2 regions of the Qipengyuania aurantiaca genome follow, and region 1 is predicted to be linked to the other one. Evidence: predicted binding sites of a transcription regulator. Region 1 holds the regulator's gene; the other holds the start of a gene.
The links. The regulator LexA, encoded in region 1, represses DNA repair genes until DNA is damaged. The targets are predictions, from matches to a motif close to GTTCCNCNCTTGTTCT.
Positions count from the first base shown of each region.

Region 2: the regulator LexA is predicted to act here: its motif matches at 2,824-2,839, upstream of uvrA (excinuclease ABC subunit UvrA).

Region 1 covers NZ_CP081295.1:2,584,401-2,588,938, forward strand. Annotated here, with positions in the region: gene trpD (anthranilate phosphoribosyltransferase) at 1-524, shown strand, start outside; gene trpC (indole-3-glycerol phosphate synthase TrpC) at 521-1,306, shown strand; gene moaC (cyclic pyranopterin monophosphate synthase MoaC) at 1,478-1,951, shown strand; gene lexA (transcriptional repressor LexA) at 2,091-2,783, shown strand; gene K3148_RS12620 (ComEC/Rec2 family competence protein) at 2,833-4,538, opposite strand, start outside.
Region 2 covers NZ_CP081295.1:2,341,732-2,346,269, forward strand. Annotated here, with positions in the region: gene K3148_RS11440 (GGDEF domain-containing protein) at 1-62, opposite strand, end outside; gene K3148_RS11445 (lysozyme) at 101-1,030, opposite strand; gene K3148_RS11450 (GGDEF domain-containing protein) at 1,221-2,396, opposite strand; gene K3148_RS11455 (hypothetical protein) at 2,544-2,747, opposite strand; gene uvrA (excinuclease ABC subunit UvrA) at 2,851-4,538, shown strand, end outside.

The sequences.
Region 1 (4,538 bases):
TCCAGCCCATTCGCCAGAAGCTGGGCATGCGCACGATCTTCAACCTGATGGGGCCGCTGTCGAACCCCGCTGGCGTCACCCGCCAGCTCATCGGCATCGCGCGTCCGGCCTATGTGCCGATCTACGCGGCGGCCAAGGCGAAACTCGGCACCGAGCGCACCTTCATCGCCTCGGGCGACGAGGGGCTGGACGAACTCAGCCTCGCAGGCGGCAACGAGCTTGCCGACGTGGCGGGCAATGATTTCGAGATGCGCCGCGTCGTTGCGGTGCAGGCCAACCTGCCGCACGCGCCGGTCGAGGCGATCCGCGGCGGCGATCCCGCCCATAACGCCAAGGCCCTCGAAGCGCTGCTGATGGGCGCGCCCGGCCCCTATCGCGACGCCGTCCTGTTCAACACCGCCGCAACCCTGATCGTTGCCGGCAAGACCAGCGACTGGACTGAAGGCGCCGAAATGGGCGCCGAGGCGATCGATTCCGGGAGGGCCAAGCAATTGCTCGCCGACTGGATTGCGCTGGCCAAATGAACAAGCTCGAGCAGATTTGCGCGACCAAGCGCGAGGAAGTGGCCGCGCGCAAGGCCGAACGCAGCCTTGCCGACCTCGAAGGGCTGGCCAGCGAACAGAGTGCCCCGCGCGCCTTCCTTGCCGCGCTGGAGCAAGCGCAGGGCGCGGGCTTCGGCCTGATCGCGGAGATCAAGAAAGCCTCGCCCTCCAAGGGCCTCATCCGTCCCGACTTCCAGCCCGCGGATCACGCGCGCGCCTATGCGGCAGGCGGTGCTGCCTGCCTTTCGGTCCTGACCGACGCGCCCTATTTCCAGGGCCACGAAGATTACCTGATCGCGGCGCGGGCTGCCTGCGATCTTCCCGTGCTGCGCAAGGATTTCATGGTCGATCCCTGGCAGGTCACCGAGGCGCGCGCCATCGGGGCGGATGCGATCCTGATCATCGTGGCCGCGATCGACGACACGCAGATGGCAGAGATCGAAGCGGCTGCCTTCGAGCAGGGAATGGACGTGCTGGTCGAGGTCCATGACGCCATGGAACTGGAGCGCGCGACGCGATTGAAGTCACGCCTTCTCGGGGTGAATAACCGCAATCTCAAGACCTTCGAGACTGATCTTGCCACGACGGAGGAACTTGCACGGCTTGCTCCGACCGATCGCTTGCTGGTTGGGGAAAGCGGTATCTTCACGCACGACGATTGCCAGCGGCTCGCCCGTTCGGGCGTGCGGAGCTTCCTCGTCGGCGAAAGCCTCATGCGGCAGGACGATGTCGAGGCGGGAACTCGCCGCTTGCTCGAAGGCTGATGCCCTGTCCTACCGTGGGAAACTGTGGCATGCAGTGGCCATGAACTCGATCTCCAGACACTCATTGGCGGCGGCAGAAGGCTCGCAAAAGCACCTTGCCGCGACGGTGAAGTTTTCTTCGCCAGGACCGTGCTCCATGCGCTCCATCGTTCAGCTTTACGGGGTCGTTCGATGAACAGACTTACTCATCTCGACGAGAACGGCGCGGCGCGCATGGTTGACGTGAGTGCAAAGCCCGAAACCGAGCGTACGGCCACGGCCGAGGGGCGGATTCGGATGCGGACCGATGCGCTCGAGGCGATGCTCGCTGGCGATGTACCCAAGGGCGATGCCCTCGCCACGGCACGGATTGCCGGCATCATGGCCGCCAAGAAGACCGGCGAACTCATCCCGCTTTGCCATCCTCTCGGGCTGGAAAGCGTGACCATCGAGTTCGAGCGCGAATCGGACGCGATCCGCGTCACCGCCAAGGCCGGATTGATCGGAAGGACCGGTGTCGAAATGGAGGCAATGACCGCCGCCAGCGTCGCTCTGCTCACGCTCTACGACATGGGCAAGGCGCTCGATCGCGGTATGGTGATCGAGGGTGTCCGCCTCCTTGCCAAGAGCGGCGGCAAGTCCGGCGAATGGCGCGCAGCGGACTGAAACGGGAACGCCTGTTCTTGCCCAACTGCCTCCAAAACGGCGGGATTGCTTGACTTGGCAGAAATGGTTGCCTAATTGTTCCACATTCGTTCACAGGGTTGTGAACAGATAATGTGACAAGGACCATGGGGAGAACCCGATGCTGACTGCCAAGCAGCACGAACTGATCCGCTTCATCCAGCAGAAGCTGGAAGAAACCGGCATTTCGCCTTCGTTCGAAGAGATGAAAGAAGCGCTCGATCTCAAGAGCAAGTCGGGCGTGCATCGCCTGATTTCCGCCTTGGAAGAACGCGGCTTCATCCGCCGCCTGCCCAACCGGGCGCGCGCGCTGGAAGTGATCAAGCTACCCGAGGATTCGGTCACCAGCCCGTCCAAGCCGGCAGCACCCGCCAACGACACGGTCGTCGCGGCGCACGCTCCGAAGGCGGCGGCTCCGGAACCCGCCAACGACATCATAGAAGTGCCGCTGCACGGACGGATTGCCGCCGGTGCTCCGATCGAGGCAATCGAGGGGCAGGCTTCGATGCCAGTCCCCGCGGCCCTGCTCGGCCCGGGCGATCACTACGCGCTCGAAGTCAGCGGCGATTCCATGATCGAGGCCGGGATTTTCGATGGCGACTTCGCCCTCGTAAAACGCGCCGAAACCGCACGCGATGGCGAGATCGTGGTGGCGCTCGTGGATAACGAGGAAGCGACGCTCAAATACCTGCGCAAGGAAGGCGCCATGGTGCGCCTCGATCCCGCCAATGGGGCCTATGAGCCGCAGGTCTACGAAGCAGGTCGGGTAAAAGTGCAGGGCAAGCTTGCTGGCCTTTTGCGCCGGTATCACTAAGCATGAGGTGGCGAGAATTGACCAGGGGGCGTTCCTGCGGAAGCGCCCCTTAGTCGTCCAAGCCGCCTTTCCACCAGCCATGCTCGCCTTGATGCATTGACACAGTCTCGACCCCTCCGGCCTCCAAGTCGATAACGGTTCCTCCACGCTCCTTCAGAAAGCGTCCGTCCGCTTTGAGCCAACGCGGCTGGCAACTGCGCGGCAACCAGCGGTCGGCGATCACTAGATCAGCCCTCTCGCACGCCGCGGCCAGCTCCCGCTCGTCGAGCCGCTCCCGGCTGCGGGCAACCAAGAGATGCCAGACCCGCTCGCCGCCCTCCATCGGCAGGGTGCAGAAGTCGGCACTGCACCGCGCCCCAGGCCAGTTGGCCATGGGCATCGACGCCGCTTCGACTCCCGCCAGTTCTGCAAGGCTGTCGTGCCCAAAGGAGCCCGGCTTGTCCCGCAGCATGAAGAGACGACCGTCACGATCGACCAGCCCCACATCCCGCCCATCACGCGAAATAAGAACGTCGGGCGCCGATGCCGTTGCCAGCAAAAGACCGCCGACCGCAGCAGGCAACAACCCGAGCAAGCGCGCCCTCCCGCGCCACAAGGCCAGCCAAAGACCGCCCGCGACGAACAGGAGCACCGTGAACAACCCGATATGCGGCACCAGCTTCACCGCCCCCGGTTGCGCTGAGGTGGTATGCGCGAGCAGCAAAAGCAGGTCGAGCGACTGGCCGGCGAGCCACCAGAACGGCGCGCCCAATCCGACCAGGTCGAACAGCAGCGCGGCGGCAATCAGGGGCATCGACACGAATGTCACGAGCGGGATCGCCAGGACGTTGGCAAAGGCCCCGTACAAGCCCGCGCGGTGGAAGTGGAAAAGCACGATCGGCATCAGCGCAATCTCGATCACCAAACCGGTCACAAAGAGCATCAGCATCCGCCTTGAGAGCCATCGCGTCCGGCTCTCTTCGCGCGGGGCAAGAAAGTCTTTCACCGGGCGCGCGTTGTGCAAAGCGACGATAGCGAGAACCGCCGCAAAGCTCATCTGGAAGCTGGGCCCAACCAACGTCTCCGGCCAGAGCAGGAGCACGACCGCAGCGGCAACTGCAACCATGCGTAGCGACAACGGCTCGCGCCCGAGCGCGAGCGCTATGAGTACCAGGATCGCCCCGATGCAACTCCTCACCGTCGGCACCTGCGCCCCGGTCAGCAAGGTGTAACCAATACCCGCGAACGCCGCGAATGCGGCGGCGACAAGGGGCAATCGCAACCTAAGGGTGATCCATGGCGACAGTGCAAAGAGCTTGATCGCAAGGAAATAGGCCGCAGCAATCACTGCACTCACATGCAGACCGCTGATCGCCAAGAGGTGAGTAAGCCCCGCGTCCCGCATGGCGACTTCGTTATCCTCCGCGATGGCGCCGCGATCCCCGCTGGCAAACGCAGCGGCGATGCTGCCCGCCGATCCGTCGAGATTGTCCCGGACATGGGCGGACAAGAAGCGCTGCGCCCTCGCGATAAGCCCTGTGTCCTTCCCGGCCTCCTCCACAATCTCGATCTCGCCTACGAGGGAGCCAGTGGCCGCGTATCCCTCGAACCACGCGGCGCGCGCAAAGTCGTATCCGCCGGGCAGGAGCGGCGGAGAAGGCGGCATCAATCGCGCGCGAAGGCGGACACGCGCGCCCTCGTCCAACCCTTCGATCGCCTTATCCAAGGGAACGTTGACCCGCAGCTTCATAGCTCGGCCTTCCGTGGCATCGCGGG
Region 2 (4,538 bases), 240 kb from region 1:
TCGGGGTCGCGTTCGGACAGGCTGGGAGTGGTTGCGAAGCGCGCGGTGCTTGACGCCATCATTGCCCCTTATCGTCGATCGAGACTTTCCGCTAGCCTTCCTAGCTGGATACCGAACGCGATGTGGAAACCTCGCGGGGGTCCTCGTAGCTGGCTTCCATAAAGATTTTCGCCCGGCGTTCCGAACGGAATTCCAGTCCGCGGGCGACTTTGCCGGCGGCATGGGTATAGTCGAGTTCGGCAGCGATGCCTTCGTAATCGGCCGCGTTGATGGCGGCGTTCAGACGCGGGCTCTCGCGGTCCGACACATTGCCGAGGCCCACATTGTAAACGAGGTCGAGCAAGGCATCGAACTCGTGCTGGTACAGCGGTAAATCGCCCACAAGGATGCGGACGCCGCGCTCGGCTGTCTTGAGGTCGTCTTCAAGAAAAGCAAGCACCTGTTCGTCGCTGATGCGGTCGCCCACGCGAAGATTGTCTGCCGGGCGGATGAGGTGGCCGACGCCCACGGTCGGGTAGCCGGCGACATCGCGGTAAACGGTGTAACGCACGCCTTCCTCTTCGATCAGCGCCTGCTTGAATTCGTCACTGGCGGTCAGCAGGGCGGCGGGCTTACGCACCTCTTCCATTTCCACCGCGCTGATGGTCACGGCAGGCGTCACGGTCGGCTTCGCCTTCTGGGTTGGCGGACCGGTGAAGGCGGCAAGGCTCATGGCTCCCGCCCCCATGAGGAGCGATGCGCGTTTGCGCGTCGAAAGGCGCGGTTTGACCTTGTAGACCTTGGCGGCCGCCTGGCGTGCGCGCTTCAGTTCGCGGCGATGGTCGCGATGACGGCGGATGCGCTGGAGGAAGGATTTGGCACCCTTCTGCTCGCCTGCATGCGGGGTGGAAGTCCATTTTTCGTTGTCGAGCGGGCGGTCGAGTTCCGCCATGATCGCTTTCAGTCGCTCGCTCTGGAGCGAATTGATCTGCGATTGCCTGCTGAGGGTGGCGGACGGCGACGAGCCCGGTTTTCTTTCATTGTCTGACATGAATTCGGTGCGCCTTGTATTCTGCTATTCGAGACCGGAACGGCGCGGTTTCGCCCTCCGGTCGCCCAGCCGTGTCTTTGCGAAAACGCGCATAGAGGTGGGCGTGTATGCTTAAGGAACGGTCGGGGAGGGCACTTGGGTCCACGCTTCACCGCCGCTGCAGAACAGATGGCGGTCGGACGGTGCACGCTCAGGCGGCGGCCTGCACCCGGTTGCGGCCTGCGTTCTTGGCCGCGTAACACGCCGCATCGGCGCGCTGGAGAGCTTCATCGAGCTCTTCGCCCGGATGCCAACGCGCGATGCCGATGGAGGCTGTCGTTTCGAGAGCTCCGATATCGGCAGCCGCTGCGGAGATTTGCGTAATATCGCCCCGCAGCGCCTCGGCCACGCGGCGCGCGGTGTCGCAATCGGTGTCTTGCAGGAGGGCGACAAACTCCTCTCCGCCGAGGCGGAAGGCCATGTGGCCGCTGCCTTTCATGCCGTCCAGCCTCGCGCCGATGGCATCAGCTGCTGCCACCAGCACACGATCGCCGGCCGAGTGGCCGAATTTATCATTGATGCTCTTGAACCGGTCGAGGTCGATCATCAGCACCTGCCGCAGGCCCCCGTCGGCGGCTCTTTCGCGCTGCTCGAACAGCTTGCGGCGGTTGTATAACCCGGTGAGCGGATCGCAGGCCCCGAGGTATTCCGCCTTGGCCAGCGCTTGCGCCAAATCCTGCGAGAGCAACCGGTTTTCCACCAGCACGGCGGCTGAAGTGATGATGTGCTCCCCGGCGTTGTAGGCGTACATGCGAATGCCAGCGACGGTGATCGCTGCCACGGCGATGATCCACATATTGGCTGTCGATGCCAATTGGCTCGGGACAATCACGCACATGGTGAGGAAGAAGCTGGCGAGCATCATGTCCCGTGGTCCCCGCATCGCAGCCAGCGTGGTCGAAATGAGTGTGAGTGCGACGAGCACGACGCAGCCAACAAGCAATTGCGCGGCAAACGGCGTGCCTGCGGGTGCGGGCAGCAGCAGCATTGCGAGGGTGAACCCCGTCAGCCCCATTGCCAGCATCATGCGTCGATGCGGCCAGGTCGTGCGCCTGTTCTCGCGCACCGCGAGATTGAGCAGCGCAGCCGCACGGCGGGTGAAAGTGAAGGACGCCAAGCGCAGGCCGAGCAGCAGGTAGAAAGGCCCCGGCAAGGCGTAGAAAGCGAAGGAGAGGGCGAGTAGGGCCATGGCAAGCAGGCTGCTGCTGAGCGAACGCCGCTCGCGCTCCAGCATGGCGAGCATAGTCTCCTGCTGCACCGCGCGCGGATCGACATCCGGCGAAGCGCCGGCACGATCGGTCGGTCCAGAATGCGGCTCGTGCGCCATGATTTTGTGCAAGTCCTCCCCCGCTATCCGGCAGGCTAGCGGGAAAACCTTAACAAAACCGAAGCGCCTGTTAACTTTCGCATGGCATTGCACACATTCTGGCCCGTGATCGCTTCTAAAGCACGAAGTCTGCGCTGGTCAGATCCGTCACCCCTTAGAGCGCGATGATGAAGTCGGCCGAACCGTCGTTGTCGGTGCGCCTCCGAGAAAGGTGTTGCCGCCCGCGACATAGCTGACCAGCTCGCCCACCGTGCCGGTAAAGGCGCCGCTTGCGGTGAAGCTAAAGGCATCGTCCTCGCCGCCTGCTACCGCGTCGATGGCGGACAGGTCGACGATAAGCATTCCGATCATCTGCCGGTATTTTCGAAGGGTGGGACCTCGCAATCCGGGATTACGTTCCTATCTGAGACACCTCCCTTGACCACTGCGAACAATTCGGGAACACGCTCCCTCCATGGCACTTACCAAGATCTCCGTCCGCGGCGCGCGGGAACACAATCTTAAGGGCGTCGATATCGAACTGCCGCGCGATAGCCTCATCGTCATCACGGGGCTGTCCGGCTCGGGCAAGTCGAGCCTTGCCTTCGACACCATCTATGCCGAGGGGCAGCGGCGCTATGTCGAGAGCCTGAGCGCCTATGCGCGCCAGTTCCTGGAGATGATGCAGAAGCCCGATGTCGAGCATATCGACGGGCTCTCTCCCGCGATCTCGATCGAGCAGAAGACGACGAGCCGCAACCCGCGTTCGACCGTGGCCACGGTGACCGAGATCTACGACTACATGCGCTTGCTGTGGGCGCGGGTGGGGGTGCCGTATTCGCCCGCCACTGGACTGCCGATCGAGGCGCAGACGGTCTCCAACATGGTCGACCGCGTCATGGAACTGCCCGAGGGCACGCGGCTGTATTTGCTCGCGCCGGTGGTGCGCGGGCGCAAGGGCGAATACCGCAAGGAACTGGCCGAGTGGCAGAAGGCGGGCTTCACCCGCGTGCGCATCGATGGGGAGATGTACCCAATCGAGGAAGCGCCTGCGCTCGACAAGAAATTCAAGCACGACATCGAGGTGGTGGTCGATCGCCTCGCGGTGAAGGAAGGCATCGAGACGCGCCTCGCCGACAGTTTCGAGCAGGCCCTGAAGCTGGCTGATGGGCTCGCCTATGTCGACCTCGCCGACGGCGTAGTGCCCGGACGCGAGGACGAGGGCGCGTCAGGCGGCGCGATGAAGGGCGCTGGCCTGCCCGCCAACCGCATCGTGTTTTCGGAGCATTTCTCCTGCCCGGTCTCCGGCTTCACCATCGAGGAGGTCGAGCCGCGCCTGTTCTCGTTCAACGCGCCGCAGGGGGCCTGCCCGACCTGTGACGGTATCGGCGAAAAGCAGCTGTTCGACCCGCAGCTGGTCGTCCCCAACGAGGCGCTCAGTCTGAAGAAGGGCGCGGTGGTGCCCTGGGCGAAGAGCAACCCGCCGAGCCCCTATTACATGCAGGTCCTCGCCAGCCTCGCGAAGGAATACGAGTTCGACCTCACCACCCCGTGGGAAGATTTCGACAAGGAAATCCGCGACATCATCCTCTACGGCACCAAGGGCCGCGCCATCCCGCTCACCTTCAAGGACGGGCGCAAGCAATATACGGTGAAAAAGCCGTTCGAAGGCGTCATCGGCAACCTCAACCGCCGCATGCTGCAGACCGAAAGCGCGTGGATGCGCGAGGAGCTGGCCAAGTTCCAGACCGCGCAGCCGTGCGAGACATGCCATGGCAAGCGCCTCAACGAGAAGGCGCTGGCGGTGAAGATCGACGGCACCGACATCGCCACGCCGACCAAGATGAGCGTGGCCGATGCGAAGGACTATTTCCTGGGGCTCCCCGATGCGCTGAACGACACACAGCGGCAAATCGCGCACGCCATCCTCAAGGAAATCAACGAGCGGCTAGGCTTCCTCGACAATGTCGGGCTTGACTACCTCAACCTCGACCGCACCAGCGGCACATTGTCCGGCGGGGAGAGCCAGCGCATCCGCCTCGCCAGCCAGATCGGCAGCGGTCTTTCCGGAGTGCTCTACGTGCTCGACGAGCCCAGCATCGGCCTTCACCAGCGCGACAACGACCGGCTGCTCGAAACCCTCAAGCGCCTGCGCGACCTCGG